Regions from separate parts of the Fusibacter fontis genome, predicted to be linked through region 2. Evidence: a T-box and tRNA genes for the amino acid it is inferred to sense, from the RefSeq annotation. Region 2 holds a T-box; the other holds one or more tRNA genes.
The links. The T-box of region 2 lies ahead of ACZ41W_RS03405 (glycine--tRNA ligase). A T-box ahead of a tRNA ligase gene usually reads a tRNA of that ligase, here a tRNA-Gly.
Positions count from the first base shown of each region.

Region 1: it has a tRNA-Gly gene. The T-box ahead of ACZ41W_RS03405 (glycine--tRNA ligase) is inferred to sense a tRNA for this amino acid. The anticodon was not compared.

Region 1 is NZ_AP042445.1:105,519-122,442, forward strand. It holds gene ACZ41W_RS00445 (histidine phosphatase family protein) at 1-552, shown strand, start outside; gene ACZ41W_RS00450 (hypothetical protein) at 646-1,404, opposite strand; gene ACZ41W_RS00455 (hypothetical protein) at 1,554-1,790, opposite strand; gene ACZ41W_RS00460 (GGDEF domain-containing protein) at 2,075-2,863, shown strand; gene ACZ41W_RS00465 (nucleotidyl cyclase domain-containing protein) at 2,864-3,319, shown strand; gene ACZ41W_RS00470 (GGDEF domain-containing protein) at 3,316-4,365, shown strand; gene ACZ41W_RS00475 (M48 metallopeptidase family protein) at 4,438-4,845, opposite strand; tRNA gene ACZ41W_RS00480 (tRNA-Gly) at 4,867-4,940, opposite strand; gene recQ (DNA helicase RecQ) at 5,009-6,826, shown strand; gene ACZ41W_RS00490 (TetR/AcrR family transcriptional regulator) at 6,998-7,612, shown strand; gene ACZ41W_RS00495 (GNAT family N-acetyltransferase) at 7,731-8,573, shown strand; gene ACZ41W_RS00500 (class I SAM-dependent methyltransferase) at 8,610-9,269, shown strand; gene ACZ41W_RS00505 (DJ-1/PfpI family protein) at 9,383-10,900, shown strand; gene ACZ41W_RS00510 (GTP-binding protein) at 11,315-13,270, shown strand; gene ACZ41W_RS00515 (DUF998 domain-containing protein) at 13,366-14,010, opposite strand; gene ACZ41W_RS00520 (TetR/AcrR family transcriptional regulator) at 14,014-14,637, opposite strand; gene ACZ41W_RS00525 (metallophosphoesterase) at 14,874-15,887, shown strand; gene ACZ41W_RS00530 (BlaI/MecI/CopY family transcriptional regulator) at 16,074-16,924, shown strand, end outside.
Region 2 is NZ_AP042445.1:758,431-775,354, reverse strand. It holds gene mtaB (tRNA (N(6)-L-threonylcarbamoyladenosine(37)-C(2))-methylthiotransferase MtaB) at 1-63, shown strand, start outside; gene ACZ41W_RS03470 (histidine triad nucleotide-binding protein) at 138-479, shown strand; gene rpsU (30S ribosomal protein S21) at 605-787, shown strand; gene ACZ41W_RS03460 (GatB/YqeY domain-containing protein) at 804-1,250, shown strand; gene ACZ41W_RS03455 (PhoH family protein) at 1,401-2,423, shown strand; gene ACZ41W_RS03450 (HD family phosphohydrolase) at 2,377-4,548, shown strand; gene ybeY (rRNA maturation RNase YbeY) at 4,550-5,029, shown strand; gene ACZ41W_RS03440 (DUF3048 domain-containing protein) at 5,029-6,117, shown strand; gene ACZ41W_RS03435 (cytidine deaminase) at 6,130-6,519, shown strand; gene era (GTPase Era) at 6,529-7,428, shown strand; gene mgtE (magnesium transporter) at 7,509-8,879, shown strand; gene recO (DNA repair protein RecO) at 8,910-9,665, shown strand; gene ACZ41W_RS03415 (methyl-accepting chemotaxis protein) at 9,815-11,803, shown strand; gene ACZ41W_RS03410 (DUF4342 domain-containing protein) at 11,994-12,593, shown strand; T-box leader at 12,715-12,876, shown strand; gene ACZ41W_RS03405 (glycine--tRNA ligase) at 12,940-14,331, shown strand; gene ACZ41W_RS03400 (pyruvate, water dikinase regulatory protein) at 14,377-15,195, shown strand; gene ppdK (pyruvate, phosphate dikinase) at 15,294-16,924, shown strand, end outside.

The DNA of each region.
Region 1 (16,924 bases), 650 kb from region 2:
TTTATATTTGTAAGACATGGTGAACCAGATTATACAAGAGTGACGGAACTAGGATTTAAAGGACATGGTCGAGATTTGGCACAGTTGTCGGATGAAGGTAGAGAACAAGCGCAGAAAGCAGCGAAAGAGGAACTGTTAAAGGGTGCTGATGTGATTGTGTCATCACCCTACACACGTGCACTTCAAACTGCTTCAATCCTATCAAAAGAACTGGATTTAGAGATCGATGTGGTCGCGGATCTTCACGAATGGTTACCAGATTTGACTTTTAATTATGACAGCGCAGAATTTGTAGGAAAGGCAGCTAAGGCTATGTCGCAGCATAAAGGCGAATGTCCAGAGGAGTATTTGCCACCTTATGAAACTTTAAAAAGTGTCTTTGAACGCGTGAAAGAGGCGCTCAAGCCATATTTAGGCTACGACAAAGTCATTGTCGTGTGTCACGGTGTAGTCATGAGACAATTTCAGTATCATGAAAATCTAGCGTATTGCGGCATGTTTGAAGTGGACATGGATGAACATTTTGAGTGGTGTGGGTATGTGGTGCATTGAAGTAAAAAAGAAAGGGCACTTATGATGTATGTGATCATGAGTGCCCTGTTTTGTTAAAATGTAGTTTATCTGAAAAGGCATTTCGCCCCATCCCTAATAAGGTAATTTAACCTCATATTTCGAAAATGGATTTTTTTCGCAAGCGGTCAGATATAAAAATGGGTAGTTGACTTTTAAATGTCTCATATAGCTCACCCATTCCACTGAAAGACTTCTGTATGCGCGTTCGATGTCGACTTTTATATGATCCGCATCCGCTTTGGACATGTCAGATGGCGTTTCAAAGAGTTCTCTCATCGCCAATTCTTCATTTAGATGAAATACGGCTAGAAGCAAATTGCTGAAACTTTCATTTTCTAATAGAGAAGGGTTGGACAATAAGTTGACGAGAAGACTTTTGTGATCACCCAGCTCTTTTTTGAGTTGGATTAAATCCATCTGGCCTAGATCAATTTTACAGACGTGTTCTTTGATGATTTGATTTGCTCGATCAAAGTCTTTAGAGGTTGTTCCAAAGTCAAACTTAAACTCGTCTTTTATCGTATAGCAAGTTTCTACGTCTGCATGCGCAAATTTCATGAGAAGTGAATTGCCAATTTCTGAATAAAATAGTCCGATCAACATATTTAATTTTTCTAAAACGTGTTTTCTTTCCCTGCCTTCAATGACTCGATCAATAACCAAAGACACAATAAAAACTTCAAAAGGAATAAAGGCTAAATCCCCCATGAAATATAATAAAACATGGTGTAAGTCTCTAAATATCAGATAATGTACAACGTGCAAGATAACAGACAGCCCAATTAAAATGACGCCCGCTTTCAATAAACTAAATTTCTTCTTTTGACTCAAAATTGCCTCCATATAATACGTTTAATGTCGATGCTTCACCATTTTAACATTTTTTTCAACGATTTTCATGACAAACGCTTTATTTATTTAATGTCCTAAAAACCCAGACAGGGGTGTGTTACAGGAAAAGATAACTGATATTTTTGTTATCACTCATATAAATCCCTTATTTGAACTTGGTAGGCTTCTTCTAGCGCATGCTTATTTTTACTCATCTGTTTTTCGTTTTCTGAGTAACTTTGTGAAATATCACATAATTCATATTCTGCGAAAAATTGAATAGTCTTGTTTTTATATGTTGTTATTTCTTCAACCTGTACATATTTTACTAAATGAATTTCCATACAATTGAGACATAGCTTTTTTTCTTCATAAATAATATTCATTCATGTACCTCGCTTAACAAGATGATTTATTTTGGAACTGATTTTAGAATGAGTATATCATTCTAAACTTAGAAAGGCGACTGTAATTTCATTAATTATTGTTCGCTTATGTTTTTAATATATTTTCGATAAAAATTCAAACTATTAATAAATGAATTTCTCACTTTCAAAGAGAATATTCTACTTATTCTTGTTATGTAAAAAACCGACGAATTTGAATAGGATATTGTGATCATTATGCGATATAATGGGTATATAGCAAACACGATAACGAGGCAGATGATATGAATAAAAGCGCTGAAAAGTCATTAAAAAAATATCTAGAGAACAAGTTGGATCAATGGATTTCAAAACAAACAGAGCCTTATAAGGTGTCGCCATACAAGATTCGAAAAAAGGCGGAATACACCTTGTTTTCTTATGTCCTCATTGCGATATATGCAGTTTTGGGGATTTTTTTGATGCGTTTCGAACGTGAAATGGGCTATTTGTACACGACCTCTATAGTTGCAATTGTCGCGATCTTGATGGTCGTGTGGTGGGTATTTAAAAAAGGTCATTTGCTGATGTCGCAGTATATTCTGCTAAGTGCAGGGATTTTGGCGACCATTAGCCACTTATATATGCAGCTCAATTTTCATTTTTATGTACAGATTCTATTGGTGCTGATCGTCGGGTATATCGTACATCTCAATCAGCTGCAAATTCGACTGATTGTTTTATCCTTACTGTTGCTCATGATTGGGCGAAGTGCCCATCTGTATCTTCAGTATACTGGGGATCAGGCGCATATGATTTTACTCAAACAAAATGTGTTTATCGTTGCAAGCGTGCTGATGATTATGGTGTTTGTGCATTATTTTAACCGAATCATTGCAAATGAAATTGAAGAAACGCATCAACTTGCTGAGATTTCCAATTTAGATGTTCTCACGGGTTTGTTGTGCCGTAATAAATTTAATCAAGATGTGGAGGCACTGAATCGCAATCATGTGGCGTATTGCTTAGCAGTGATTGATATTGATCTCTTTAAGATAATCAATGACCATTATGGTCATGATGTGGGGGATTAGGTGCTGGTTAAATTGTCGAGAATGATGAAGGAGATGTTTGAAGGCGAAAGTGTCTATCGCTGGGGTGGCGAGGAATTTGTGGTCATCACGACACACGATACGATAAGCGAGTGGTTCCATCAATTAGAAGCTTTTCGAGAAAGCGTCATGAAGAGTCAACTGCTTGAAAATGAGACGATTACCGTCAGTATAGGTGTCTCTCAAAATCATCACCTATTGCACCGAGGATTGGATCCCGTAGCGGATTCCCTCGTGGATCCTGTCGTGGATCCTGTCGAGGATCACGTTGTGGATCAGCGCGATGCGTTTGCGCGTGCAGATCACATGCTTTTAATCGCTAAGAGATCTGGGCGCAACCGGACAGTTCTTGAAAATAGTCAAGGCACACCAAAAAACATGCAACCTGAACTCAAACTAGAACGATCTTCATCCGCTAAAAAGGAGGGAATTGAATGAAACGCTATTTTAAATCCCTCTTGAGTATTTATGAAGACGAGAGTTTTTATGTTCGAAAAAAAGGTGAATATACGTTGCTCATCTTAATTTTTGTGTATCTCTATGCGGATCTGATGTTTGTCATTGACCTCGTTTTGAATGGACAATTTTTAATGATGGGGATTCAGTTCCTCGTCGTGACGATTCTCATGGGGGTGTTTTTTATTTTCTGGAAAAAGAAACGCCTTGAACTCGCTGCGAATTGTACCGTATTATTGGGCTTTGGATTTGCGCTGTATTTGTTCCGAGAGCCGATTTCTTTGAGGTTTTACATTCATCTACTTGTGATTATGTTGGTGGTTGTGGCAGGGTATGTACGTCAATATCAGTTTGTTGCCACCTATTCAATTTTAGGCGTTCTTTTAGTTGCAAAATTTTATACAGAACATCTGTCTTCTCGCGAAAACAATATCGACTGGATTCCATGGGGGGACATGATCTATACACTAGTTGGCATCTCTATCCTGATACTTTGTTTTGAGTTTTTGAAAAGAATTTCTGAAAGGGAACTGCATGCAGCTAACGAACTCAATCTTTTTATGGAGAAAGATGAACTGACAGGGCTTCCAAACCGTAGAAAATTTGATCGAATGGTCCACCAATATGTCGGTAAAAGTGAAATGGATTTTCTTTTGCTGGACATTGATCATTTTAAAGTGATCAACGATACGTATGGTCATCCGCGTGGAGATGAAATATTAGTGAAGTTTTCACAGGTGATTCAATCGCTAATCCGGCCAACAGATGTGGCTTTTAGATGGGGTGGAGAGGAGTTTGTTATATTGCTCATTCATACTGAAAAAGTCAGTGGTCATATGGTTGCACAGCGTATTCTCAATGAGATTGCACATCACGATTTTGGCATAGAAAAACCCATGACTGTAAGCATGGGTCTTGTGCATATTCCGTATGGTGAAGTGAGCGAAAATTTAGGCAGTTATTTTAAAAAAGCGGACGATGCGCTATATTATGCGAAGGAACACGGTAGAAATCAAATTGGGACTTGAGATAAAAGCTTGAGCTGAGTACTTGAATTAAGAACTCGAGTTAAGAGCTGGTCTGAGGATTTTTCTGAGGATTTATTCTGACCGTTTGGTATTTCCCAAATAAGCCATGGCTTCTTTATAGTTTGGACAGTGTTTGCCCACGAGGCGCCAAAATGAACGATCGTGATTGAGGTGGACCAAGTGGCACATCTCATGGATGATGACATAATCGATGATCTCCTGTGGAAGGAGCGCTAATCGCCAATTAAAGGTCAATTCTCTTTTGCTGTTACAGCTGCCCCATCGGACATTTGAGTGTTCGATGACAAACCCTCTGGGTTTGATTTTGAAATCTGGCTGGAGTTCAGCAATTTTTTTTGTCAGATACGCCTTTAAAGACCGTGTGCATTTCGTTTTTAGGGCTTCTAATGCTTGTGCTTCGTCAGAATCTGAAGAGTGTGCTTTATCAGCCTTTTGTGGCTTGATCATTTCTTTTGACATGGTTTTCCTCAAAAAATAAAATGGAGCGGGTGAAGGGAATCGAACCCTCGTAGCTAGCTTGGGAAGCTAGAGCTCTGCCATTGAGCTACACCCGCATCGTAAATGTTCCTACGAAATTATTGTAACTGAAAATAGATGGATTGAAAAGGGAGAATTTTATTTCATGACAGCAAATGAACTTTTAAAAAAGTATTTTGGATATGAGACGTTTAGAGACCGACAAGAGGCGATCATTCAGTCGATCTATTCGCGAGAAGACGTGTTGGTGATCATGCCAACAGGAGGCGGGAAGTCGATGTGTTATCAAATTCCTGCATTGATGTTTGAGGGCGTCACTGTAGTGATCTCGCCGCTTATTGCGCTGATGAAAGATCAAGTGGAGGCACTTGAAGAAAATGGGATCTCAGCGACTTTTTTGAATAGTTCGCTGTCCACGTCTGAGATGAACCAGAGGGTAAAAGCCATTGGAGAAGGCGTGTATAAACTTGTCTACGTTGCACCTGAGGGCCTACAAAGTGAAGCGTTTATTCGTGCGTCAAATAGCATCAACATCTCCTTTGTGGCAGTGGATGAAGCGCATTGTATCAGTCAGTGGGGGCATGATTTTAGACCGAGCTATCAATCGATTGCTTCGTGGGTGAATCGTTTACCTGTACGCCCAGTGATGGCAGCGTTTACAGCGACTGCGACTCAGGCTGTTAAAGAAGATATCATTACTTTATTAAATCTCAGGGAATCTCAGGTCTATGTTTCTGGAGTCGATCGAGATAATTTGAGCTATCGGGTGGTGAAACCGCCTAAAAAATACGTATACTTAGCCAATTGGTTAAAAGAAATCCCTGAGGATGCGACGGGGATTATTTATTGTGCCACGCGAAAAACGGTTGAACAAGTTGCTGCAGCGCTTGTGAAAGATGGCATCGATGCGACCTATTATCACGGGGGGATGGATGTCGAGTCGCGAAATCGCGTGCAGGATGAATTTATGCTGGATCACAAGAAAATCATCGTCGCAACCAATGCGTTTGGGATGGGGATTGATAAGCCCGATGTGAGATTTGTCATCCACTATAACATGCCTCAAAATATGGAAGCGTACTATCAAGAGGCCGGTCGTGCGGGTCGCGATGGACTTGAAAGCGACTGTATATTGATGTATGATTCGTCGGACATTGTGAAACAAAAGATGCTCATCACTCAAAACTGTACCGATCGTCAGCGCTACACCATTCAAATGGAGAATTTACAGAGCTTAATTGATTATTGTAATACCAATACGTGTTTGAGAGGTGAAATTCAACGCTATTTTGGCGAAGCCATCACTTATACGTCTTGCAATAGCTGTAGCAACTGCCTCGATGAATCTGAAGAAATCGACTGTACGGAGGCGGCTCAGAAAATCTTGTCGTGTATTTATCGGATGGATCAGCGATTTGGTATCAATCTAGTGGTGGATGTTCTCAAAGGCGCTAAAACACAGCGGGTAAAAGAACTAAGATTTGATACGCTATCGACGTATGGACTGTTAAAGGATGAATCCACTGCGGTGATTAAGGAGCAAATCATGTTTTTAATCGCAAAAGGATTTATCGGCATGACGGCAGATGAGTATCCAGTGCTCAAACTAAGTCAGAGTTCGCGAAGCGTTTTAAAAGGGGAAGAGCGCATCGTGATGAAGCAAACGCGCCTTGAGGCGTTTGAGAAAAAGGCGACGAAGAAACGTTCCAATACCTATGCGAAACATCCAGAGCTTTATGATGAACTCTCTAGGATAAGGGCGCAAATTGCACAAACTAAGAAAGTGCCGCTTTATGTGGTGTTTGCCAACTCAGTTCTCAGTGACATGGCGACGTATCTACCCACTACAAAAGAAGCCTTTTTAGAGATCAAGGGCATCGGAGATAAGAAGTTTGAGAGTTATGGTGAAGCGTTTATGAATGCGATTGTGGAGTATAAAAATATATTAGACAAAGACCAGTGAGTGTGCTATTCTGATAGCAAAAGAGACCACTGGTCTTTTTAAATGAGAAATGACGATGTTAGTCCATTTTGATTATAGAGTATCGGACATTTAAGATATTAAACATTTTAGAAATTAGATATTAGATATTAGATATTAGATATTAGATAGTACTGAGTGATAGGAGTTCACATGCCAAAACTAAATGATGAAAAATGGTCAAAAAATAGAGAAGAAATCGTCGCTGTAGCGTTTGAATTGTTTGCTCAAAGAGGATATTCTCGGGTGTCCGTCAATGAGATTATCAAAGAAGCGCAAATTAGCAAGGGATGCTTTTATACGTATTTTCAAAGCAAACAAGAGGTGTTCTTTGCAATCGTTGAAAATTCAGACTTAAACAAGTCGACGCTGTCGGGAAAGATTGACTTGTCCTTGTCACCTGTTGAAAGGATTTCGGAGTATATTCGGATTCGATTGAGAAATTTTCTAGATGAAAATAACCGTCAATGGATTAAGTTCGCTTCGGAGTTCTGGGCAACGGCAGATTTCACAGAGGAAATGACAGATCTCAATCAAAGACGGTACCGTGCATTTGAGCAAGATGTTAAAAACATCCTCGTCGCCGGTATGGAGAGTGGGCATTTTAAGAAGACGATTCCTTTAGAGGCGTTTTCTTATATCCTCATTGCACTTATCAATGGCGTGGCAAACTTAGCTGGCGTCATGCAGTTTGAACTGGATGAAAATAAAATAAGCGTTGCAGTAGATATCGTCACGACGTATTTGACGGAGTACACAAGAGAATAGCAAGGAGGGGCATATGATTCAATTATTTCGATGCACAGATGTGGATCAACACTTAATTTATGAGACTTTTACAGAAGGATTTTCAGACTATATGATTTAGATTTCACTAACAGAAGAGGTGTTTTTCGACCATTTCTTTGAAAAGGAAGGCAATCAACTGGAGCATTCGTTTATTGCTATTGAACTGGACGAGGTTTCTAACAGCGGCGATAGGGTAAGTGATCGAGTGAAAAATCAAGCAGATATAATGGCAAATGGCAAGGGTGTAGGTGTTGTTCTAGGCGGCATTCGAATGTTTGACCATCAGAAGACCATGCGCTGTGGTGGCCTCTGTGTCATTCCCAGCAAACGTGGTACGGACCTAGCGAAGCGGCTTATGGCAGAACATAAAAAAGAAGCGGAAGCGATGCAGTGTGATCGGCTATTTTTAGAGGTGATCAACGGCAATGATCGGGCAGTGAAGCTTTATGAGCGGCTTGGATATCAGATTTGCGGAAATTTATGGTACTATCATCTCGATCAACCGGAGGTATTGACGTCGCTAAGGGAGCAGATGATGCAGCCGAAATCGTTCGGCGAGGGGATTGAGATCAAACCGATTTCGTTTGAGACGTTAAAAGCGTATCGTGAATCGCTGCCAAATGTCTATGTGAATTGGCAAAATGAGATGGAGACGATTGAAAAGCGAGCAGGTTCGCAGTACGGTGCCTATGCTAAAGGGCATCTCGTAGGGGCGGTTGCGCATTTTAAATCATCGATTCAGTTTATCGCGATAGATGAAGCGTTTAGGGGAAAAGGAATTGCGCAAAGAATGGTGGGGCACATTTTGCAAATGGAACCTGATTTAACCGGACTACGTTTTAGTTTTCCGGATCATGCGGGTATGGAAAGTTTAATGAAGCGTTTGGGCAGTTCTAAGGATGCGCTGTCACAATATGAGATGGTGATGTCGCTTAAGTAATGAGACGTGATAAATCATTTTGGGGAGGTGTTTGAGATGCATATCATGATGAAACCTTTGTTTTGGATGATGGGGAAGTTAAACCCGAAGATGAAAGTTGTTCCGCTTCAATCCATTCCGATGAGGTCGTTTGAACTCTTAGAGCAATATCGTGGAAAGAGCGATGCGCCAGAAATGAGAGGAAGCATCATCGACCTAGGTGGCGGTGGCGAAGGGGTTATTGGACAAGTGTTAGGACGCAGTGTGACCGCAGTGGATATTCGTCAAGATGAGCTAGAAGAAGCGCCTGATGGACCTTTTAAAGTGGTGGCCGATGCGCGTGCTTTACCGTTTGAAAACGAAAGATTTTACTGTGCGACGGCGTTTTATTTTCTGATGTATTTAAAGCCAGAGGATTATCGAGCGGTGATTGCTGAAGCGAGTCGGGTTTTGAAAACAGGAGGTCGTTTGGTGATTTGGGATACGGTGATTCCAAAAGCAGAGGTAGCGAATGAACAATTGTTTGTCGTACCGGTGCAAATTGAGCTTCCAAAGAAAAAGGATTTTACGGCCTATGGGGCTAAATGGGCGACAAGGGAGCTAAACCCAGACATGTTGTGTCACATAGCTGCGGAGTATGGACTTCGAGTTGAGGCCAACGAAATCAATGGACAAGCATTTAAGTTGGTGCTGATAAAGGATACAAAGTTGATATAGGTTGGAATTATGCCTATAACGAGTTGTGCCAATGGATGTAAATAATCAATGAATGTAAATGATCAATGGATGTAAATAATCAATGAATTTATATAGAGGTAGGGGGGATTAAGATGAATGCTGCACTTTTTTATTATGATGGGTTTGCTCAGTTTGAAGTGTCTTTGATGCTTTTAGAACTTCGAGAGTTGAACTGGCGTCATGTTGCGCTTGAAAATAGACCGTATAAGAGTTTAGAAGGGCAAACGTTTTTAGTAAATTCTGACATTGAGTCGCTCAATCCCAGTGAAATCGATTTGTTCGTGATTCCTGGTGGGGACAGCTTTCCACTATTTGAAGCGTCAGAATTGAAGCAGCTGATTGAAGCCATCTTAGCGCATGGCGGCATAGTGGCGGGCATCTGTGGCGGAGCTGAGCTTCTCGCTGGATTTGGTTTGCTTGAGGGAGTGCGCTGTACAGCTGGTGCGACGGGCATTGCATCGGATGATCCACTTGCGAAGTATTTCGAAAAAACACAGTATGAAGATTCGCCTGTGGTGATTGCGCCGCATTCAGTTGGAACGGTGATTACCGCACAAGGTCAATCTTATGAGTCATTTGCAAAGTGTTTAGTGGAATATATCGAAAAAACAGGTGATGAAATTGATGTGGATAAGACATCTATAACGACACTCAATCAGTTGACAGAACAGCTGTCGGAATCGCTTAAAAGCATAGAGGTCCAATATCGGATTTTGCCGATTGAGATCCTGTCAGAATTAAAACAGGCGATTGAATCCAAACATCATCAAGGCAAAGTCGGCGCGTTTATCTATGAAAACTACATGCATTACGACTTTGAGACTCCAGAGGGGTTTCAATCAATTTTGATTGCATCCTATCCTCAGCCGCATGCAAAAGTGGCTTACGAAACCGAGTCAGGCATCCAATATGCGACGATTCCTTCGGGATATCACCACTCAAAATGGGCGAGTGAAAAACATCAAAAAATTTGTGAGGTGTTTGAATCTGCTGGTCTGAAGCTGAAAGAAGTGCATTTACCTTACAAACTTTTAGGTGCGTGGTCGGGATTGACGAAATACGGCAAAAATAATATCAGTTATGTTGAAACCTATGGCAGTCAGCATCGTCTTGTGGCGTATTATACGGACTTGCGTGTGGATGAAACAATTGAGAAGTCCGGGAGTTATGGGGATTATCGTACTTATGGGCATCATCGCCCGGTTGATGATGCGGAAGGCTTCGAGATGGATATTTGTAACAGTTGTGGGGCTTGTGTTAGTGCCTGTCCATATGGTGCCATTCCTGAAAATGAGTTTCTTCTTGATCCCAATAAATGCGTCTCGTTCTATTTGGACTTAATGGACCCGATTCCAGAGTGGAGCGGATCACACAAAATTGAGTCTTTGATTGGTTGTACTTTGTGTCAAGATTGCTGCCCGATGAATCACTATTTTGATCATCAGCCAGTGGAAGTACTTGCAACGCTTAATCGGTCTGAAGTTGAAGAGATCACCCAACATGATCTGTTTGAAAATCTGCCTTTGAATACTCAAGACGCGCTTAAAGCCTATGGATTTGACGGGTGGTATGATCTGTTTAGACGCAATTTGATGTTGAACCTCAGGTAGTTACTCCCTTCTTTTGATCTGAGTATGACAACTCTATGACAAATTCATGATAATCATATGACAATTTGTATTTGGGATTGTAATTTTAGATGAAACGTGTTTTAATAAGTGAGTAAGCGCGAGTTCAAAGTGCAAGATGATGAAAATCTTGACTTCGCCAGCAAAATATAAGGAGGTCATAAATATGATGAACAAGACACTATTCGCAAATTTAATCAAAGCATGTTTTATGGCCAATGGTGATTGCTAACCGATTTTTCTTATAAATGGTTTTTAGTGAACTTTATTATGAGACTTTTCTATTGAGTTTATCCACAGTCATAAGCTGTGGTTTTTTTGTGCTCAAAATTAGGCTCAATCAAATGAAAACGTCAAGTTTACTGAGACTTTATAAGAAAATGGAGAACAATCGATATGAATACAAATACAATTAAAGATACAATCACAAATACAACTTTAACCTATGAAACATTACCGGAGGCAATCGCAGAGACAACAATTAAGCAATCTAAAAAGATGAACATCGGCATATTAGCCCATGTAGATGCAGGAAAAACAACAATTACAGAGCACATGCTTTACGCATGTGGTGCAATAAAAGAAGTGGGACGCGTGGACAATGGCAATACCATAACAGATGGGATGTCGCTGGAAAAGTCGCGTGGCATTACCATCAGACAAACGACCGTCACAATGAATTATCATGATCATGAAATCAATTTACTCGATACCCCTGGACATGTGGATTTTATCGCAGAAGTCGAGCGGTCACTCAGTGTGCTTGATGCAGCCATACTCGCGATATCGGCGAGAGAAGGGGTTCAAACTCAGACCAAGGTGATTTTTCATGCACTGAAACGTGCGGGAATCCCTGTGGTGCTGATGATCAACAAAGTCGATCGAATGGGCGTGAATTTAGAGTCCGTGATGCACCAAATTCACTCGGAATTATCAGACTGCGTGTATCAAATCAACGGAGTTGAGCATGCGGGCGAGCGATCAGCAGAGCTCAGAGTGATTCACTCAGAGGAAAAACACATGAATCTTGAAACGCTGTCCCTATTAGATGACGCCATGTTTGAAGCGTGGGCTGGCGAAATGGACGTAACCGATGCGCAAATGAACGCGGTGGCAAAGCGATTATTTAATGAATGCAAGCTCATGCCCGTGTTAAATGGCTCAGCTTTACATGGACTGGGTATTTCACCACTTTTATCTCTCATCACAGAGTGGGTGGAACCCCAAACACAAGAGCCCCTTTCCGCTGTAGTTTACAAAGTGGATCGAGATGAACACGGGGCGAGAAGGTGTTTTACGAGACTTTTCGGAGGCGCACTGGTTTTGCGAGAAACCTATCCAATATATGCTGAAGATAGAACGACTAAAATTTTGAAAATGGAAGCATTAAATGGAATCAAAACCATTCGCAAAGATGTTGTCACGGCTGGAGATGTGGTGATTTTATACACGGATGAGTTGGCTGTGGGAAGTATTTTGGGTGAACCCCCAATCCATAAAAAATGGGTCCACATTTCATCACCGACGCTGAAAGCGCAGGTATTAGCAAGCGATTTAGCAGAAAGAAGAAAAATATGCGACGCGCTTGTGGCATTAACGGATGAAGATCCTTTTTTAGAGTTCGAAATCCATCCTGAAACAGAAGAGATTTCGTTGAAACTCTTTGGAATGGTTCAAAGGGAAATCATTGAGCAGCTTCTCAAAGAGAGATTTGACATTGAAACTCAGATTCTTGAACCAGAAATCGTCTACAAAGCGGCCATCAAATCACAGACTGAAGCGTGTTTGTTGATTTACCAAAACGGCAATTTACTCCCAGCGACTGTAGGTGTTGTGATTGAGCCTTTGGAAGCTGGTGCTGGAATTGAGTATGTCACTGAAGTGTCATTTGGAGATCTCAAAAAGACATTTCAAAACGCCGTTCGAGAAGGGAGTCTTCTTGGACTGAAAAAGGGCATCGATGGCATGGAAGTGATGGATGTTCGCATCCGATTTGTATATTCGGAGTATGATAGTGTCAATAGCACGCCATCGGATTATAGAAAAGTATCAGAACTGGCAGTCACAAAAGCGCTTCATGCAGTGGATATCTGCAAAATTGAACCGATTTATCATTTTGATCTGGTGATTCCACAGTTACTCGTCGGAAAAGCCATTTCAGACGTCTTGAAGATGCGTGGAACATTTGAAAATCCCATCATTGAGGGGGATTCTGCAATTCTCAAGGGGATATTGCCGCAAGCGACCAGTCAATATTATCAAACTGAACTCGCGGATTACACCAGTGGAAAAGGCGTTATTTCATATGAGCCTGCTGGGTATCAACCTGTGCCAGAGGCTGTTCACGTTTAGAATAGTTTTTTAACTAAGTCACAGGACAGTAAAATCAATACAAAGAAGCTACTTTCATTATTCCCAATAAGTTATAATGAAAGTAGCTTCTTTTCTTAAGTAAAATCAAACCCCATAAATAAATAGAATCCCAAGATTGCGTTAAATCCTGTTGCAGAAAACACACTAAAGCGTTCAAATATACCGAAGTATGCTTTAGGTACAAGACCTACGCCGATTGCACCAATGAACATCAGCGCTAGGGCAAATAGTGCGTAAATTGCTAATGAATGATATTTCTTTTCTTTAAAACCACCGACGATAATCAATATGAGTGAGACGATAGATAGCAACACGATTGGAAGTGTCACTGCGTATATGTGCATCAAGTCTTGAAACGAATTTGGTGTACCACTTTCAGATAATGGAAACATGGTATATCCAACATTTGATACCCAATTCATTAAGGCAAATAAGTACAAGCCATGGCGAAGCCAAGAATTCAGTTTATTTTGGATAAAAATGCAAACTATAGTAATTGAAACGACACCACAAACACCATAAAGACTTGTCAGTTGATTCCATAGCATTCTAGAAGGTGCATTAACCGCACTAAGATCGCTTACTGCTTGCGACATCCAATTATAACCTGGATAAGCAATTGGTGAAAATACCACTCCCGCAGTATAGGAAATCAAACTAATCACACCCAGTAAACCCATCCATTGAATTAAAGGTCTTTTTCTATGCATCAATGTCATTGTTTATTCTCCTTTCTGCACTCTGTGCATTTGGTCAAAGCTTCTAATATGATTTTCAAGTAATACAAGCGCTTCAGGAATTTTGTGAGGTTGGCCATCGCACATCGACAGCAGTAGTGGAACGGGGGAGTAAAATTGTAAAGCAGCAGTTTCAGGACTTTTCTGTACAAAGCAACCAGAAGACATAAGTCCCATAAATAAAGCACTTTGGTACTTAAGAGGAGCCAAAATGAATTGGTTCACATAGAGTTCTGCTAACTCAGCAGATCTATGGAGTTCCCGAGTCAAGAGTCTTCTAAAAAGGCAACTATACTCATCGTTTAAGTTATGGAGAAAAAGTTCTTTTCCCATCTGAACGAGATGTTCTTCAGAAATCAATTGAAAAGTGGATAAATCATTTTGAGCATTTGTCCCATCAAGATTTAACGATGATATGAGTATTTCATAGCGTTTGTCCATTTCATCGAGAATTGAATCAAATATACTCTGTTTACTTGAGTAGTGTTTATACAGAGAGGGAGCTTTTATGCCTATAGCTGCGGCAATTTCAGCTACGCTAACTGCATCATAGCCTTTTTCGGAAAACAGCTTAAGCGACTCTAGCCTGATACGATCTTTAGTGTTCATTTTACCTCCAACAAAATAGCTAATGTTTATTAGCTACAGTATAAGCTAATAAACATTAGCTTGTCAATCGGATTTTCTAAAATATTGCGACCATTTCGTACAATATCAGGTATATTGTGCTTATGGTTCCGGAGAATGTTCACATTTATGTCGATGACTTTCACCTTTAAATACGATATACTAATTTTCTAGGTTTTTAGAAAACCCTTGTAAATCATATCGTATCGAGGTGTCCATTGAACAACGCCAGTCATAAAGGCCATGAGCCTTCTTATAAAAAATCAACTCAACAAGCTAATTTTAATTCGAATTCACAAATGAATTCACAAACGAGTTCACATAAGCGAATAAAGTACGTCATGCTCTTATGTTTGGGATTGTGTGTACTTGCAGTCGCCATCGGCATTTATTCTGTGAAAATTGAACCCTATTTGATTCAGGTTAAGTCCTATGCACTGACGGGTCAAGTTTCAGAGGTACCCCTAAAGATCGTGCAGCTTTCAGATATTGAGATCAGCCCTGAGTATACCGTGGAAGAGCTTGATAAAATCGTCCTGAAAGTTAATGCGATGGAACCTGATATCGTGGTATTTACAGGGGATTTATTTGAAAGTTATTACTTATATGGTCCTGCACATGAAGTGGTTGAATCGCTTTCGAAGATTCGATCAAAGTATGGAAAATTTGCCATTTGGGGAAATAACGACTATGGTGGAGGCGGTGTAAGAGTCTACGAATCCATCATGACGGATTCCGGATTTGAAGTGCTTAAAAATTCAAGCTGCGTGATTGTGTTGACAGATGACAAGACCATTGCCATCGGCGGATTAGACGATGCTCAAATGGGCGAGCCTGATTACAGCGCGGTTTTTTCCAATAGCATGGTTTTTTCTAATACAACCAACTCACATGTAGTTAATGGACTGTTTGATGTCGATTACCGAATCCTCTTGGCACATGAACCAACTGAAGGTGAAGCATCTGTCAGTTCGAAATTAGCGAATTCCTTTAAACAGAATCAACTGCCCAATGTCGATTTGATCTTATCCGGACATACGCATGGCGGACAGGTTGGCATCGGTTTTGTGAGAGAGCTCATGAACATCGATGAGCCTTATCTTTCAGGGCTCTACACGTTGGATACAGCCAACAAGACGACGTTGATTGTCAGTAACGGTCTGGGAACCTCAAGAATTCATGCACGGTTTTTAGCCCCACCTCAGATTATCGAAGTCAATTTAAAACTGTAGTTGAAGCTATACCAATATTTAAATCCTCATAACCTAGTTGTAGCAACCGATAGACGGCGATACAAATAAGTGATGGGGATTTTTCTTGACATTGTTTGACTACAAGTGTAGACTAACTATAAACAAATGTTGTCTACAGATGTAGTCGTCAATAGTTGTAGTCATACATAATTGGAGGATCATCAGATGAAAGCGGTACAAATATCAGATGCAGAATGGCAAGTAATGCGTATTTTATGGTCGGGTAAAGCGAACACAGCAAGTGACATTATGAGCGCTTTGAAGCAGTCTAGTGATATGAATTGGGAACCCACAACAGTAAAAACACTCTTATCTCGATTGGTTAAAAAAGAAGTGCTTTCTTATGAAGCCAATGGCAGAAAATATACTTATCAAGTGAGATTGACTGAAAGAGAGTGCATTCAAAATGAAATGAAAGGCTTTATTCATAAAATCTATGGCGGGCCTTTACTTTATCAGACGGAACATTTTAATCTATACGGTGGTGGAGATGTTTTATATGCTGCTAAAATAGCAGACACCTTAGAAATGCATTACTTGAGGATTGGATCACATTTACAATGTGATTTTGAGGAACGCAGAATTGTCTACATACACGATTCGCAGGAAAGGTTACATTCAGCGCTAGGTATTGTCAACGGTCCTAAATGGTTGAGGGGTGGACTTACATGGGATGTGATGCATATTGCGCCTGAGCCGTGCTTTGATGATCTTTCAGCGGAAAAGGTAGCGATTCACCTATTGGCACAAGTGATGGTCAGCCAACTCAGCGAGTCACTTCCGTATTGGTTGATGCATGGCGTTTCTGCATATGAGGCACAGTGGTTGGAACGGAATCGCATCACCCATGCGCTTGAACGCTACACCGAACAGATTCATCCGCTAGATTTTGCAACTTTTGAATCGAGTTTTGAAAAGTTTAAAGAGCGTGGGGGTTATGAAATTGCTTATACAGTTGTCGAATACATCATTGAAACATTTGGATATACAACTCTCGTAGAATACATTAAGAAACC
Region 2 (16,924 bases):
GATATTTATCGCGTTAAAATTGTCAAAATAGAAAATAATAAAATTTTCGGACAATTTATGTAATTTCTATTCCGTTGTCAACAGGTTATTGATATAATGTATTTGGACTTTTAACACATGGAAGGAGGTGTAATAAAATGGATTGTATATTTTGTAAGATTATAAACGGTGATATTCCGTCACAAAAAGTATTTGAAGACGACTTAGTCTATGCTTTTAAAGACATCAATCCTGAAGCGCCCATTCATGTTTTAATAGTACCCAAAGTACACATTGAATCGATTGCTAAGATTGATCCATCTCATCATGTTTTAATAGGACATATTCATTCAGTTGCACAAAGAATTGCGGAGGATTTCGGAATTCAAGACTCCGGTTACCGTTTGCTTACAAATATAGGTAAACACGGAGGACAAACAGTTGAGCATCTGCATTATCATCTACTCGGTGGGCGACAGTTACAATGGCCACCTGGTTAAAAAATGTAAAAAACATTTGAGAATTTATTGATTTTTACGTATGAGTAGTGTATAATAACAAAGTATGTTCTAGGTACATTCCTCTGTACTATTAAAGAATCTATTCACGGAGGGAGGGAATGTGAATGTCTGGCATCAAAGTTGGAGAAAATGAAAGTATTGATAGTGCTTTAAAAAGATTTAAAAGAGAAACATCTAAAGCTGGCGTAATGGCTGAGATTAAGAAAAGAAGACATTACGAGAAGCCTAGTGTGAAGCGTAAAAAGAAATCTGAAGCAGCTAGAAAGAAAAAGAAAAAGCAGTTTTAGTGAGAGGTGAATAAATATGTCACTAAAAGATTTGCTCATGGATGATTTAAAAGTAGCTATGAGAGATAAAGATGCTGTTCGAAAGTCAGTTATTACGATGTTACGCGCTGCTGTAAAGCAAGTGGAAGTCGATCAAAGAATTGAACTTGATGATGAAGCAATTATTGATATTATAGCAAAACAAATCAAACAGAAAAACAATGCCATTGTTGATTTCAAGAATGGTGAACGTCAAGATTTAGTAGACTTGACAGAAAAAGAAATAGAGATTCTTATGGCTTACATGCCTGAGCAACTTTCTGAAGATGAGATTCGAGCAATCGTTTCAAATGCGATTCAGGAAACTGGAGCAGCTTCAATGAAAGATATGGGCAAAGTGATGGGAATCGTCACGAATGCTACAAAAGGTAAAGCAGATAGCAAGCTCGTTGCAGATCTTGTTAAAAAAGGTTTATCTTCATAATGCATGAAAGTGAATAATAAGTTAAATGGCACGTCTTAGGATGTGCCATTAATTTTTTTTGCATCAAATTTTACAGTAGCATGAATATTGCCATTTGATAGATTTATTTGTTAAATTATGTTAAAATAAACCGTGTATCTAGGAGGTTTTATGACATCAACTATAGTGAAAAAGATGGTACTAGACGATTTTAGTGCTTTCCATTTATTATTTGGAAATTTAGATGAAAATATCATTTTATTAGAAAAAGCTTTTAAGGTCACGATTACTTCACGTGATGGTGAAATTATCATCAAAGGAGACTCGATAGACGTTGATAAGGTCGAAGAAGTCATACACGTTCTGATTCGAAATATCCAATCAGGTGAAGTCATTGATAAACAAAAAATTCATTATATCATTCAATCCGTTGATATCGGTGAAAAGAATGAGCTTGAAGACCTCAGTAAATCATTTATTTGCGTCACGTCCAGAGGCAAATATATTAAGCCCAAAACAATTGGTCAAAATAAATATATCAAAGCCATTCAGAAAAAAGATGTTGTTTTTGGCGTTGGCCCTGCTGGAACTGGTAAAACATATTTAGCAGTGGCAATGGCCATTCGTGCATTTAAAAACAACGAAATTGGCAGGATCATCATTACACGTCCAGCTGTTGAAGCCGGCGAAAGCTTAGGTTTTTTACCTGGAGATTTACAGATGAAAGTTGATCCATATTTACGTCCAATTTATGATGCGATGTATGACATTCTAGGGCCAGAAACCTTTAACTCCTATAGAGAACGAGGACTTATAGAAATTGCGCCACTTGCATATATGAGAGGACGTACACTCGACAATGCGTTCATCATTTTGGACGAGGCACAAAATACGACAAAAGAGCAAATGAAAATGTTTTTAACACGCTTTGGATTTAATTCTAAGGTCGTTGTAAACGGAGATATTTCACAGATTGATTTACCTCAAGGGAAACGCTCAGGTTTAGTGAATGCAATAGAAGTATTAAAAAACGTGGAAGAAATTGATTTTATTAATTTTTCTGAAAGAGATGTCGTTCGTCATGAACTCGTTAAAAAAATTATTTCTAGCTATGATCGCTATGAAAAAGAACATAAGGATGTGAAAAATGGCTCGATTCATACTGCGAAAAAAAATGAACACTTCAAAAAATAAAAAAAAGAATAAGGGAAATACGAGATTAAAAATTCGAAGCAAATTATTTCATAAAAGAAAACCTCTTTATTTGAATTATTTCATTATGCTCGTTTGTTTAATAGTTGTTTTCTTTACACTCAACAATGCCAATTTTTTTGGGATATATAATTACAAAGCCAATAGCGTCATAAAAGAGGATTTATATCTACAAACAGATATCGTCGACATAGCTGAAACGCAGAAGTTAAAGCAATTAAAAGCAGCTGAAATAGAACCTGTTATGTATATCGATTTCTCAAAACAAGTGGAATCTAAGAAAAATCTAACAGATTTCTTTACACGACTTCTTGAAATTAAAACTGAATATGCCAATGACACTGAAGTGATGAAAAAGATTTTTTCTGGAATTGAACGCAAAAATATCTATGCACTTACAGAAGAAGAATTATCTAACTTAATTGTCCTTTCAACAAGTAAAATTAATCTACTTAATAATTATGCAGTTGATATTGCCATAGAAAATATGACCGTTGGATTAACTGATGAAGATAAAAGTGTTGCGATTGGAAATATTAATACCTATATTGCGTCGTTAACGGATCTAACAAAATTTGATAAGACTGTTTTGACAAAATTCATAACAGGTGCGATGGTAACGAACAAGTTTGTCGATACTCAAAAAACAAATGAAAAAATAGACAATGCCATCAGTAAAATAGATGATATCACTTATAAAAAGGGCACTTTATTTTTAAAAGAAGGAGAAGTGCTAACAAAAGAAAATTATGATTTATTAAAAAGTGGTGGGGTTATTGTTGAAACTCCTATGGATAATATCGTCATGATGATTGGATTATTTGGATTTTTACTGGTTATTTGGGCAATTATGTATTTATACCTTGTAATCTTTGAAAAAGATGTTTTGATGTCAAACAAATCATATGCAATTTTAATGACTTTATTCATGACATTCTTTTTAACTTCAAGTTTCTTCAATGAATTATCTCCTTACTTTTTGCCGGTACCAACGTTTTCAATTTTGGCGGGCATCATGTTGTCTCCATCACTGGCTTTATTTTTTAGCATTGTATTGTTAATCCTTACAGCGATGTGGACAAATTTGGGAACTTATATGATGATCGCATATCTACTGACGATTTTAGTAACACGAGCCACTGTTCGTAATATTAAACAGCGTTCGCAAGTTGTAACGATCGGTGCTTATGTATCCATTATTTTATCAGTCTTTACAATTATGCAGGCGATGATCAATAAACAAGAACTAGAATCGCTCCCTTACGCTTTGTCATTTTCTATTGCAAATGGAGTGTTATGTGCAGTTTTGAGTATTGGTATCATGCCACTTTTCGAAGGTTTATTTGGCATTCTCACGCCATTTAAAATCTTGGAACTTACAAATCCAAATCGACCATTATTAAAACGTTTGCTGATTGAAGCACCTGGTACCTATCATCATAGTATTATGGTAGGTAATTTGGCTGAAACAGCAGCTCATGATATTGGAGCAAATAGTCTTTTAACACGTGTTGCAGCATTTTACCACGATGTTGGAAAATTAGAACGCCCTTATTACTATAAAGAAAATCAAGTCGGTCATGATAATCCACATGATAAACTTCCGCCACAAGTCAGTGCAAATTTCATTCGCAGTCATATGACATATGGTGTTGATTTACTTGAAAAAAACAAGCTACCACAAGAAATTATCGAAATTATAAAAGCACATCATGGCACATCCCTCATCAAGTATTTTTATCATCGAGAGCAAATAAATAACCCAGATGTTGATATCAGTAAATTCTTATATCCTGGACCAAAACCGACTTCGAAAGAAGCTGTAATCCTCATGCTTGCAGATAGTATTGAAGCTGCTGTTAGAAGCGAAGAAGATCCAACTCAAAATTCAATTACACTCTTAATTGACAAAATCATTCAACAAAAAATGGCCGAGAATCAATTTACAAATGCAGAAATAACCTTTAAAGAATTAGAAGCCATTAAACGATCATTTTTAAATGTATTGAGTGGTATTTTCCACGAAAGAATTGCTTATCCTGAGATTAATCTCGATCAAATTTCTAAAGAAGCATTTGACGGAATTTCAGGAAAAAAGGAGAACTAATATGCTAGTAGAAATCACGAATGAAACTGAAATAACGTTACCCGAAAATATTGAAGAACTTATTATAAAAGCGACAGATAAAGTACTTGAATATGAAGGCATTGATGTGGATGGCGAAGTAAGTGTTCTATTTGTTACGGATGAACGTATTCAATCTTTGAATCAAGATTTTAGACAAAAAAATGCTGTGACAGATGTTCTTTCATTTCCTCAATACGATTCTATAAAAGAGGATGGCATCAATGAACCGTTTATTTATTTAGGTGATGTTGTGATCTGTATGGACCAAGCCATTCGTCAGGCTGACGATTTTGGTCATTCGCTTGAACGTGAAATCATTTATCTGACAGTTCATAGTATCTTGCATTTGCTTGGTTATGATCATATGAACGAAGCGGATAAACTTGAAATGCGTAATAAAGAAAAAGTCGTACTAAAATCACTTAGAATTTTTAAAGGCGAAATCATTCAGGAGGGATAATGAATAAAAAACTTGTCTTGGGCGCAGTGATTGCAGGCATCATTCTATCAGTGTTTCTTTTTATCTCAATAAATGGGATGAATTCTTCTCAAAAATCAAGTCAAAATAGAGATAATATAATTGATGCAATAAAAGACGAAACAAGCACCACTTCCGAATCTTCTCAAGACAATGTAAACGAAAATTTTATTAATCCTTTGACAGGACTTAGCACAGAAGAAAACATGACAGAAAGACGTCCCATCGCGATTATGCTCGACAATCAATATAACGCAAGACCTCAAGCAGCGCTTTCTGAGGCAGATGTAGTTTATGAAATCTTGGCGGAAGGTCTCATCACACGCTATATGGCGATTTTTTACGGTAATATGCCGGAACACGTCGGTCCGGTAAGAAGCAGTCGACCTTACTTTGTTGAGAAGGCCATGGAATTTGACCCATACTATGTACACGTTGGTGGATCAATGCAGGCGCTAAGTGATATCAAGGCGTATGAAATTGCAGATATTGATGGCTTAAGTAGCAGTGCATTTTGGCGTGAAACGCATAAAAAAGCACCTCATAATATGTATACGTCTTCCGAAGTCCTGATAGCGGATGCAATACGTTTGAAGTATGACGTATCAAAACCGGTCACTTTTTTACCTTTTAATCCAGTCTTTACGCCACTCACAGGTCAAGATGCAGTTGAAATTACATTTGTTTACAAAGAACCTGTGAAAAATGACCCTGTTGGTTATTATACTTCGTATAAATATAACGATGAAAAGAAACTCTATTTTAGATATACTAATGGAACCCCCCATTTGGATGAAAATACTCAGACGCAGTTAACCTGTACCAATATTTTGGTCCAATATGCTGATATTCGCGTTTTAGATAATGAAGGTCGGTTAGATGTTGATTTAGTCACATCGGGAAAGGGTACATACTATACCGGTGGCAAAATGATTGATGTCACTTGGAGTAAAAAATCCGCTCAAGCCATCACTGAATTTTTTGATGCAAGTGGCTCTCCAATTAAGCTCAATCCTGGCGTAACATGGTTTCAAATTATGAAAACCGGTAATAAGGAATCTATTAAATAGAGAGGTGTCATTATGACTTATGATGAATTGGTAAAAAAGGCATATGAAGCAATGGAATTTTCATACTCACCGTATTCACACTTTAAAGTTGGCGCAGCATTATTAACCGAAAGTGGTAAAGTTTACACTGGATGTAACGTTGAGGTAGTGTCTTTTGGTGCAACAAACTGTGCTGAAAGAACGGCTATTTTTAAAGCGATTTCTGAAGGCGAGATGAACTACAAGGCAATCGCAGTGGTATCATCAAGTAATGATTTGACATTTCCATGTGGCATTTGTAGACAAGTAATTGTTGAATTTGCTAAGGACATTGACATCATTGTTGCAAAAGGATATGATTATGAAGTCTATACAATAGACGAATTACTTCCAAAATCATTTACTGATAAAGATTTAAAATAGGAGGCATGCATGCAATTCAAATCGGGCTTTGTTACCATCATTGGTCGACCTAACGTTGGTAAATCAACTTTATTAAACGCAATAATCGGTGAAAAAATCGCGATTATGTCCAGTAAACCTCAGACGACGCGTCATCGAATTACAGGTGTTTATAATGATGAGGAAAGTCAGATTATATTCGTCGATACGCCAGGAATCCATAAACCTAAGAACAAATTAGGAGACTATATGGTAAATAGCGCGAAAACTGCTATTAGCGATGTTGATGTCGTGATTTTTATGGTTGATCAATCATTAAAAATTGGACCTGGAGATGAGTATCTTATTGAATTCATTGAAGCTGCAAACGTAGATGTCATTCTCGTGATTAATAAAGTTGATTTATTATCACCGGAAGCTTTCAAATCCATTTATGATAATTATTCTAAATATCCATTCATTAAACAAATACATGGTATATCCGCTTCTCAAGATTTAGGTGTAGGTGATTTGATTAAAACAATCAAAGGTCAATTGCCTGAAGGACCTGCATTTTATCCTGTTGACCACATGACCGATCAGACTGAGAGAACCATTGTGGGGGAGATTGTACGAGAAAAAGTTCTTATGTACATTGATGACGAAATTCCACATGGAGTAGCAGTTGAAGTTCAAAGTATGAAACATCGCTTGAACAAAGCTTCTGAAGAGTTATATGATATTGAAGTAGATGTTATTTGTGAAAAGCAATCCCATAAAGGCATTATTATCGGAAAAGAAGGTCGAAAACTTAAAGGAATTGGAAAAGCAGCTCGACAAGATATTGAAAAACTCTTACAAACAAAAGTAAATCTACAATTATTTGTAAAAGTTCGAGAAGGTTGGAGAGATAATTCTAATTTTTTAAAGAATTTAGGTTACAAAGAGTAGATTTTTGTCTACAACTCATATAAAATTACTAACTAGGGTAAGTGAAAACTTACCCTATATTTATTTGATGAGGAGGGTCTATGAGTTTACTAAAATTTTATGAATATCTATCACAAGTCGAAACATTTATTGAAAATAACGAAATGGACGCCTTAAAGAATATTCTCTATGATATGCATGCAGCAGATATTGCTGAAGTAATAGATAATCTAGAAGAGGCTGAACAATTGCTTGTTTTTAAATTACTATGTGATGAGAAAGCTTCTGAAGTACTAGAAGAGCTAAATTCTGAACAATTCACATCTATTTTACGAGATCTCACAATTGAAAGGCGTGTTTCATTGCTCGAAAATATGTCTCAAGATGAAATCGTCGATAAGTTAAGCGAATTGAACGAAAATGAGCAACAAGAAATATTTTCGATTCTTGACTCTGAAGATGTTAATGATGTTAAACAGCAGCTAATCTACGAAGATGGAACAGCTGGTCGTTTGATGACGTCTGAATTTGTCGCAATAAAAAAGAAACATACTGTTTACTATGCAATTGAAACACTTCGTTCAACCGCACCTGATGCAGAAACTATTTATTATATCTACGTAGTTGACGACAATGAACGACTCGTTGGTGTTGTTTCCTTGAGAGAATTAATTATTGCCCCGACCCACAAATTAATTGAACAAATTATGAAAGAAACCATTATTTCAGTGAATGTTCATGATGACCAAGAACACGTTGCAAAAGTAGTTTCAAAATATAGTTTATTAGCAGTTCCAGTGGTGGATGATTTAAATAGACTTCATGGAATTATTACCGTAGATGATGTGTTAGATGTTGTTGAAGAAGAGGCAACTGAAGATATCTTTAAGTTTGCAGGTACTTCTGAAACAGAGGTTTATGAAACGGATACGAGTTTGATCAAGAGAGTCCGAAATTCTGTTAAATCACGTCTACCATGGCTCATTATTACGATATTTGGTGGGCTCCTGTCTGCAAATGTGTTAAGTCATTATCAAGGACAAATCAGTGCAAATGCAACGCTTGCCATGTTTATGCCTCTATTAACCGGAATGGGCGGAAATGTCGGTACTCAATCTTCCACGATAACCGTTCGGAACATAGCAACACACGATATTAAGGGGTCTCAAATTTTTAAAACGCTTATTCACGAGATTTCTGTAGGACTCTTAGTTGGATTAGTCTGTTCTGCATTGGTTGGACTATTTGCAGTAATTATGAATGCTGAATACCACATTGCATTTATAGTTGGGATTGCAATGTGGGCAAATATGACAACAGCAGCAACGATTGGAACAATTGTCCCTTTGTTCTTTAAAAAAATTGGAATTGATCCTGCAGTCGCATCAGCACCCTTTATTACAACTACTATCGATTTGACAGGTTTAAGTATTTACTTTTCTTTAGCAACGATTCTTTTGACGCATTTATAAATATCATTCTCAACTTGAGGGGGCAGTCACATGTTTTTTGAAACGGATGCAATTGTACTCAAAAGTACCAAGTCATTAAACAACGACATTTTTCTAACTTTATTGACAAAAAAAGCTGGTAAGATAGATGTTGTTTCAAATGGTGCAAAGAGTTCGAAATCTCATTTAGCAGCAGCTTCAAAACCATTTGTATTTGGCACTTTTACATTGAATACCCATTCAAAAATCATTAAGGTTGTTTCTTGTGAAATCATTGATTCACATTTTAGAATCGCAGACAAATTGGAAAACCTTGCATACGGGAATTATTTTTTGGAACTTTGCCAATTAACAAGCACACCAAATGTACCTGATCAAGAGCATTATCAGCTCATCGTTGAAATGATTTCTTGTTTATCAAAAGCTAATTCTAATGACGAAAACATCGATTATGAACTATTAAGGTTGGCATATTTAATTAAACTTTCAAAACTCACAGGGCATGCGCCTAATTTAGTCAATCCCTGTATAAAATGCGGGGCATCTATTCCGCACCCATTTTTTTCAATTGGAGACGGCGGTCTTATATGTGAAAAATGTTCAATTTCATCACCAAATACGATAAAACTCAATCAAAACTCAATCAATTTAATTGAATATTTAATGAAAAAAGACATTCGGATCATCATGAAAACAAAAATACATGAAAACTATACCAAGTTGTTATTGTCCATTTTTGACCCATATATTCAACATCACAATTCCATTTATGAAATTAAATCAAAAAAATTTTTAGATGAATTATAAGTTTATTTATAACAAAAAAGTGCATTGTTAACAAATAAAAATCCTTTGACGAACAAGTTTAATAACTTTATAAATAAATTTTCATACAATGTTGTTTTTTTTTCATTGTGGGTATTTATCCTCTATAAACATGGTTTAGGAGGTAGAGTATGAAGAAGGGTTTTAGTTTAAAAGCAAAATTAATCATCGCATTTGTGCTCGTAATCACAATACCAATGATCGCACTCAGTATTTTTATTTATGCTACCACAACAAACTCATATTACGAGAACATGAAGGCATCGACTGAAGAAGTATCTAATCAAATCATTAGCAATCTAACCAATTATATGACGATTTATGAAAGATCAGCATCTTTATTGTCTAATGATCCTAACGTAAAAGGCGCTAGAACGACTCCTGAGAATATTCCTTGGATGATGGAAACATTTAAATCCTATATCAATGAATATTCAGAAGTAAAGAATGTCTATGTTGGATATAAAGATAAAGCGTTTCATATTTGGCCAGAAGTCTCTCTTCCAGATGGCTATGATCCTACAGGCCGAATCTGGTATACAGAAGCAGAAAAAACGGATGGATTTATTTGGACCATTCCATATGTAGACGCATCTGATCCAAATACTGTCGTTATCTCTGGTGCAAAAGCAGTCAACAACAGTTCAGGCCAGTTTGAAGGCGTTTTAGCAATTGACCTGAATATTTCAAAAATTGCTGAAACAGCTAATACCATAAAAATTGGTAAAAGTGGGTATATTATTTTGTTAGATTCAAAAAATATGCCGTTTACTCATCCAAATCCAAAGTTAATAGGTAAAGAAATACCAATACCTGAACTCAAGTCGTATGTTGAGAAAAATGCTTCAGGTGAAATAGAATATACATTTGATGGAAGTAATAAGATTGCGTTTGTTTCAAGTATTGATCATTTAGGTTGGAAAGTACTTGCAATTGTCGATGAAAGTGAAATTGCTGAACAATCTCGTACGCTTTTGATCACGCTTATAGCATTTGGTTCATTTTTATTATTACTTGCAATTATCGTTGCAATTATAATCTCTAATGTCATCTTAAAAAATATTAAACGCATTAGTGATTACATGACCATTGTAAGTAGTGGTGATTTATCAACACGAATTGAAATTCATACTCGAGATGAAATCGGAAAACTTGCTCATGATTTAAATAACATGATGGACAGTATCTCAGGACTTATGACGAATATTCACAAGGCGACAAACGATGTCCTAGATTCTTCTAAGGATTTAGTTGGTCTATCAGAGCGCTCCTCTGTGGCTGCAAAAGAAGTTGCCAATGCGGTTGAAGAAGTTGCACTCGGCGCATCAAAACAAGCTGCAGACAGCGAAACTAGCAGCAAAGTAGCTACACAAATGGGAAATAATATCAAAACACTCACTGAAAATATTTTATTGATGATTGATCATACCAATAAAACAGGTGTTATTAACGAAAGCAGTGAAGAAGCTGTTAATGTTCTTAGACTGAAAAATATCGAAAATAATGACGCAACACACAAAACAGAATCAGCAATCTTAGAACTAGCAAAACAATCACAAGCAATTGGAAGCATTGTACAAGCAATCAGTACCATTGCAGAGCAAACGAACTTACTTGCATTGAACGCATCCATTGAAGCTGCTCGTGCAGGCGAACACGGTAGAGGATTTGCTGTCGTAGCAGATGAAATCCGAAAACTCGCTGAAGAATCCAGTAAAGCGGCCGATGAAATTAAAAATATTGTAAATTCAATTCAAGCAGGAAGTAAAAACACCGTAAATATTATGCAAGAAGTTAAATCGCGCTCAGATGACCAAAATATGGCTGTTGTTAAAGTTGAAGAATCATTCAAGTCCATTTTTGACGCAATTAGAAGCATTCAAGTTGTCATTGAAAACGTTTCAAAAGACATCGAAATCTTAGACGAAAGCAAAGTTGAAATTCTTGACAGCATCTCAAGTATTGCAAGTATATCTGAAGAAGCTGCTGCTGCATCTGAAGAGGTGAGCGCTTCTATGCAAGAACAAACGGCTATCGTCGAAGAAGTTTCATATGCTGCTGATCGTCTCCGATCACTTGCATTAAAACTTGAAGAAAATATTAGTATTTTTAAAATCTAATTCCCAACCACATATTGATTCGATTCAATAACTTATGGCTTGAACACACTCTGCAAGAATTGCCTTGTAGTTTGGTTCAAGCCATGTTCGTTTACAAATGAGTCTTTGCGAATTCGAATAATTTACACATATCATTTTAAAGTGATATAATATAATATGATAATAAGAAATTAAAAAAAAGGAGCCGCTTATGAAAATAACTCTTGAAATGGTTGATGAAGTAATTGTAAGAACCAATATAAGCTACAAAGAAGCCAAAGAGGCACTTGAGCTAAATGATGGTGATGTTCTTAAAACACTCGTGTATTTAGAAGAAAAAGAGAAAAATAAAGGTTCTAAAAAAGTGAATGCCAATGAAATAATTGACAAGTTAAAAGCACTCGTCAACAGCGGAATGGTGAGTCAAATTTTAATAGAAAGAAATGGCAAGACGATAATCGATATACCAATTATGGCAGGTGCTATTAGCGCGATTATCTTTACAGTACCTACTGTAGCAGGGATCATAGCAGCAATCGCTACTGGATGTGAAATTAAGATTGTTAAGCAAGATGGTGTACAGTTCAATATCAATGAAATCACTCAAGATAAATTTGATGAGTTTATGGGAAAAATGAACAAAAATCAAAAAAACTCTGCAGAACATGCATCGAGTGCAGACTATGCATCGAGTGCAGACTATGCATCGAGTGCAGAACATGCATCGAGTGCAGATGTAGCAGAACAAAATTCTACTGTTCAAGAAGAAGAGAATTTTGACGATTTATTCGAAGATGACTCTGAAAAATAGTCAATAAACACAATCGAATTGTCTGATTAGTTTTAAAATTTGAAATATTTTGATAACATTTCAACAAATTTAAGGAATTCACTAGACACAAGATTTTATTTGTGTTAAAATCAATAAAAATAGAGCAGCGATGACGAAGAATAGTAGTATGTAAGATTCTCTAGAGAGTTAACGGTTGGTGGAAGTTAACGGATCAAAATACGAAGGCACTTTTGAGCTATGCTAATTCGAGTGGGCTGAGGCCAACTAGGGTGGAACCGCGGAATAATCTTTCGTCCCTTTTGCTAGGGATGGAAGATTTTTTTATATTTATTATTAAAGATTATAGGAACATTATTTAGGAGGCATTATGGAACAAGTAACAATGGATAAAGTCGTATCACTTTCAAAATCAAGGGGCTTTATTTTTCCAGGATCGGATATTTACGGTGGTTTAGCAAATACATGGGATTATGGTCCTTTAGGCGTTGAGCTAAAAAACAATGTGAAACAAGCATGGTGGAAAAAATTCGTACAAAGCTCGCCATACAACGTTGGTATTGACAGTGCAATTTTGATGAACCCAGAAGTGTGGGTTGCGTCAGGCCATGTGGGCGGCTTCAACGATCCATTGATGGATTGTAAATCCTGTAAGACGCGATATAGAGCAGACCAATTAATTGAAGCACATATGCAGTCAAAAGGCGAAACACCTGATGCAATTGACGCTTGGGGCAATGAAAAAATGGAAGCTTACATCGCTTCTGAAGGCATAAAATGTAGCAATTGTGGTGCACATAATTTTACAAATATTCGTCAGTTCAATCTCATGTTTAAGACGTTTCAAGGTGTTGTAGAGGATTCAAGTACTGAGATTTTCTTAAGACCTGAAACTGCACAAGGTATTTTTGTTAATTTCAAATCTATTCAACGTGCAGCAAGAAAGAAAGTTCCATTCGGAATTGGTCAAATTGGTAAATCTTTTAGAAATGAAATAACACCAGGTAACTTCACATTTAGAACACGTGAATTTGAACAAATGGAGTTAGAGTTTTTCTGTGAACCAGGTGAAGATTTAAAATGGTTTGCTTACTGGAAAGAATTCTGTATGAGTTGGCTTCACAAACTCGGAATGAATCCTGAGCATGTTAAATTTAGAGATCACGATGCAGAAGAGTTATCACATTACTCAAACGTAACAACAGATATTGAATACAAATTCCCATTTGGTTGGGGAGAGCTTTGGGGAATCGCAGACCGAACTGATTTCGACTTGAAAGCTCACATGAACCATGCAAAAGTGGATTTATCATATCAAGATCCTGTTACCAATGAAAAATACGTTCCATATTGTATCGAACCTTCTTTGGGAGCCGATCGAGTTACATTAGCTTTCTTAGTGGATGCATATGATGAAGAAGCACTTGAAGACGGAACAAGTCGAATTGTACTTAGATTCCATCCAGCACTTGCGCCATTTAAAGCTGCAATTTTCCCGTTATCTAAAAAATTAAACGAATCTGCTGAAAAAGTTTTCGAAACACTTTCTGAGCATTTCAATGTTGATTTTGATGATTCTGGTAGTATCGGAAAACGTTATAGACGTCACGACGAAATTGGTACACCATTCTGTATCACTTATGATTTTGAGTCTGATGAAGATCAAAGCGTTACCATTCGTCATAGAGATTCAATGGAACAAGAACGTGTAAAAATTGAGGATTTAGTAAGTTATATACAGGAGAAACTCAGATTCTAGTTCTGTTATCGTAACTGAGGTCTCAAATTTTTGAAGGAGGTTTCAATGGATAATCGATATTACATCTTTATTCTTTCAGATTCATTAGGTGAGACTGCATCCCATGTTGCTAGAGCAGCAATGAATCAATTTCTCAATAAAGATTATGTGGTCAAAAAATATAACTACGTAAGGGATGCTGAAGCGGTGGAAGAAATTGTCATCGAAGCCTCAAAGCATAAATCTATGATTTTGTTTACTACTGTGCTTGATGAACTCACCAATACAATTGTCAAGTTATGCGCAGACCACAATGTTATTTGTCACGACATATTGTCTCCTGTCCTCAGCCAGTTTACCAACTTTTTCGGGGATAAACCAGTTCGTAAGCCAGGGACTATGTATAAATTAGACGACGATTACTTTGAACGTGTTGCTGCTATTGAATTCGCAGTTAAATACGACGATGGGAAAGATTTGAGGGGACTCAAGTATGCCGATGTTGTTCTACTCGGTATCTCAAGGACTTCGAAAACACCTTTAAGTATGTATTTATCACATAAAAATGTAAAAGTTGCCAATGTTCCACTCGTTCCAGAAATTCAAGTTGCAAAAGAAATTTTTCAAGTTCCAAAAAACAAATTAATCGGACTCACCAATTCACCTGAAAAGCTCAATGAAATTCGCGTTGAAAGATTGAGAGCTCTTGGCTTATCTTCTGATGTAGAATATGCAAATTTTGATCGAATTTTGCACGAGCTTGACTACGCCGAAAAAGTGTATAAACAACTCGGTTGTCCTGTTATCAACGTGGCGAACAAAGCAATTGAAGAAACTGCGAGCATTATTTTGGAAATCACAGGACTTAACATCAAATTAAAGTAGGCTTAAAATGTACCGCGTAATCTTTCGGTAATTGACCCATAGTTATTTAGCGATCGCTATGGGTTTTTTATAAAAATTCTTTGTGAGGGAAGGTTTTTATGATGAAAAAGTATGTTTATGACTTTGAAGAAGGTTGCAAGGAAATGAAAGCGTTATTAGGAGGTAAAGGCGCTAATCTAGCCGAGATGAAAAAAATCGGTTTGCCTGTACCAGATGGATTTACCATTACAACAGAAGCATGTAACCAATACTATGTGGATGGTAAAAAAATCACAGATGAAATCCGAAACGAAATCCTCGAACATTTGAAAGATCTTGAAAACAGAACTGGTAAAAAACTTGGCGATATAGCAGATCCACTATTGGTATCTGTACGTTCAGGTGCATTCGTATCAATGCCTGGTATGATGGATACCGTCCTCAACTTAGGTTTGAACGATCAGTCAGTAGAAGGATTGGCAAATTTAACAGAAAACAGACGATTTGCTCTTGACTGTTACCGTCGCTTTATTCAAATGTTTAGTGATGTTGTTTTGGAAATACCTAAATACAAATTTGATCGCGTTTTAGATGGACAGAAAGAAGCAAATGGATTCACATTGGATACACAATTAACTGCTGAAGACTTACAGACAATTATTCAATCGTACAAAGAAATAGTGAAACGAGATAAAGGGTTTGAATTCCCAATGAACCCAGTTGAACAAATGATGATGTCAATAGAAGCGGTATTTAACTCATGGAATAACGATCGTGCAAGAGTCTACAGAAACTTAAACGATATTCCGCATGATTTAGGTACAGCTGTAAATATTCAGTCGATGGTATTTGGAAATATGGGAAATACATCTGGAACTGGCGTAGCCTTTACTAGAAACCCATCTACCGGCGAGAACGCTCTATTTGGCGAATTTTTAATGAATGCACAAGGCGAAGACGTAGTTGCAGGAATTCGAACTCCTCAAAAAATCGATGAACTTAAAGAAGTCATGCCTGATGCATATCAACAATTTGTAGATATTTCACTTAAATTAGAAGAACACTATAAAGACATGCAAGATATCGAGTTTACAATTGAAAGAAATAAACTTTATATCTTACAAACTAGAAACGGTAAACGTACAGCATTTGCAGCTGTTAAAGTAGCTGTTGATATGGAAAAAGATGGCGTATTATCAAAAGAAGAAGCGCTTTTAAGAGTACAGCCATCACAGTTGGATCAATTATTGCATCCAATGTTCAGTACAGATGCACTTAAATCAGCTACACCTCTAACAAGAGGTCTTCCAGCATCACCTGGAGCTGCTTCAGGAAAAGTTTATTTCCATTCTGAAGATGTTGCACATCAATTTGAAAATGGCGTTGAGTGTATATTAGTAAGAACTGAAACTTCTCCAGAAGATATCGAAGGAATGGTTGCTGCAAACGGTATTCTTACGGCTAGAGGCGGTATGACGTCGCATGCGGCTGTAGTAGCTAGAGGCATGGGTAAATGCTGTGTTGCAGGCTGTAGTGAGATCTTCGTAGATGAAGAAAACAAGTACTTTACTATCGGCGATAAAACATTTAAAGAGGGCGATTGGATTTCTTTAGATGGAAACAAAGGCGATGTTTACGAAGGTAAGCTCGAAACAATGGAAGTTGCATTAACAGGTGATTTTGCTTTACTCCTTTCATGGGCAGATGAAATTCGTTCGCTTAACATTCGTACGAATGCAGATACACCAAG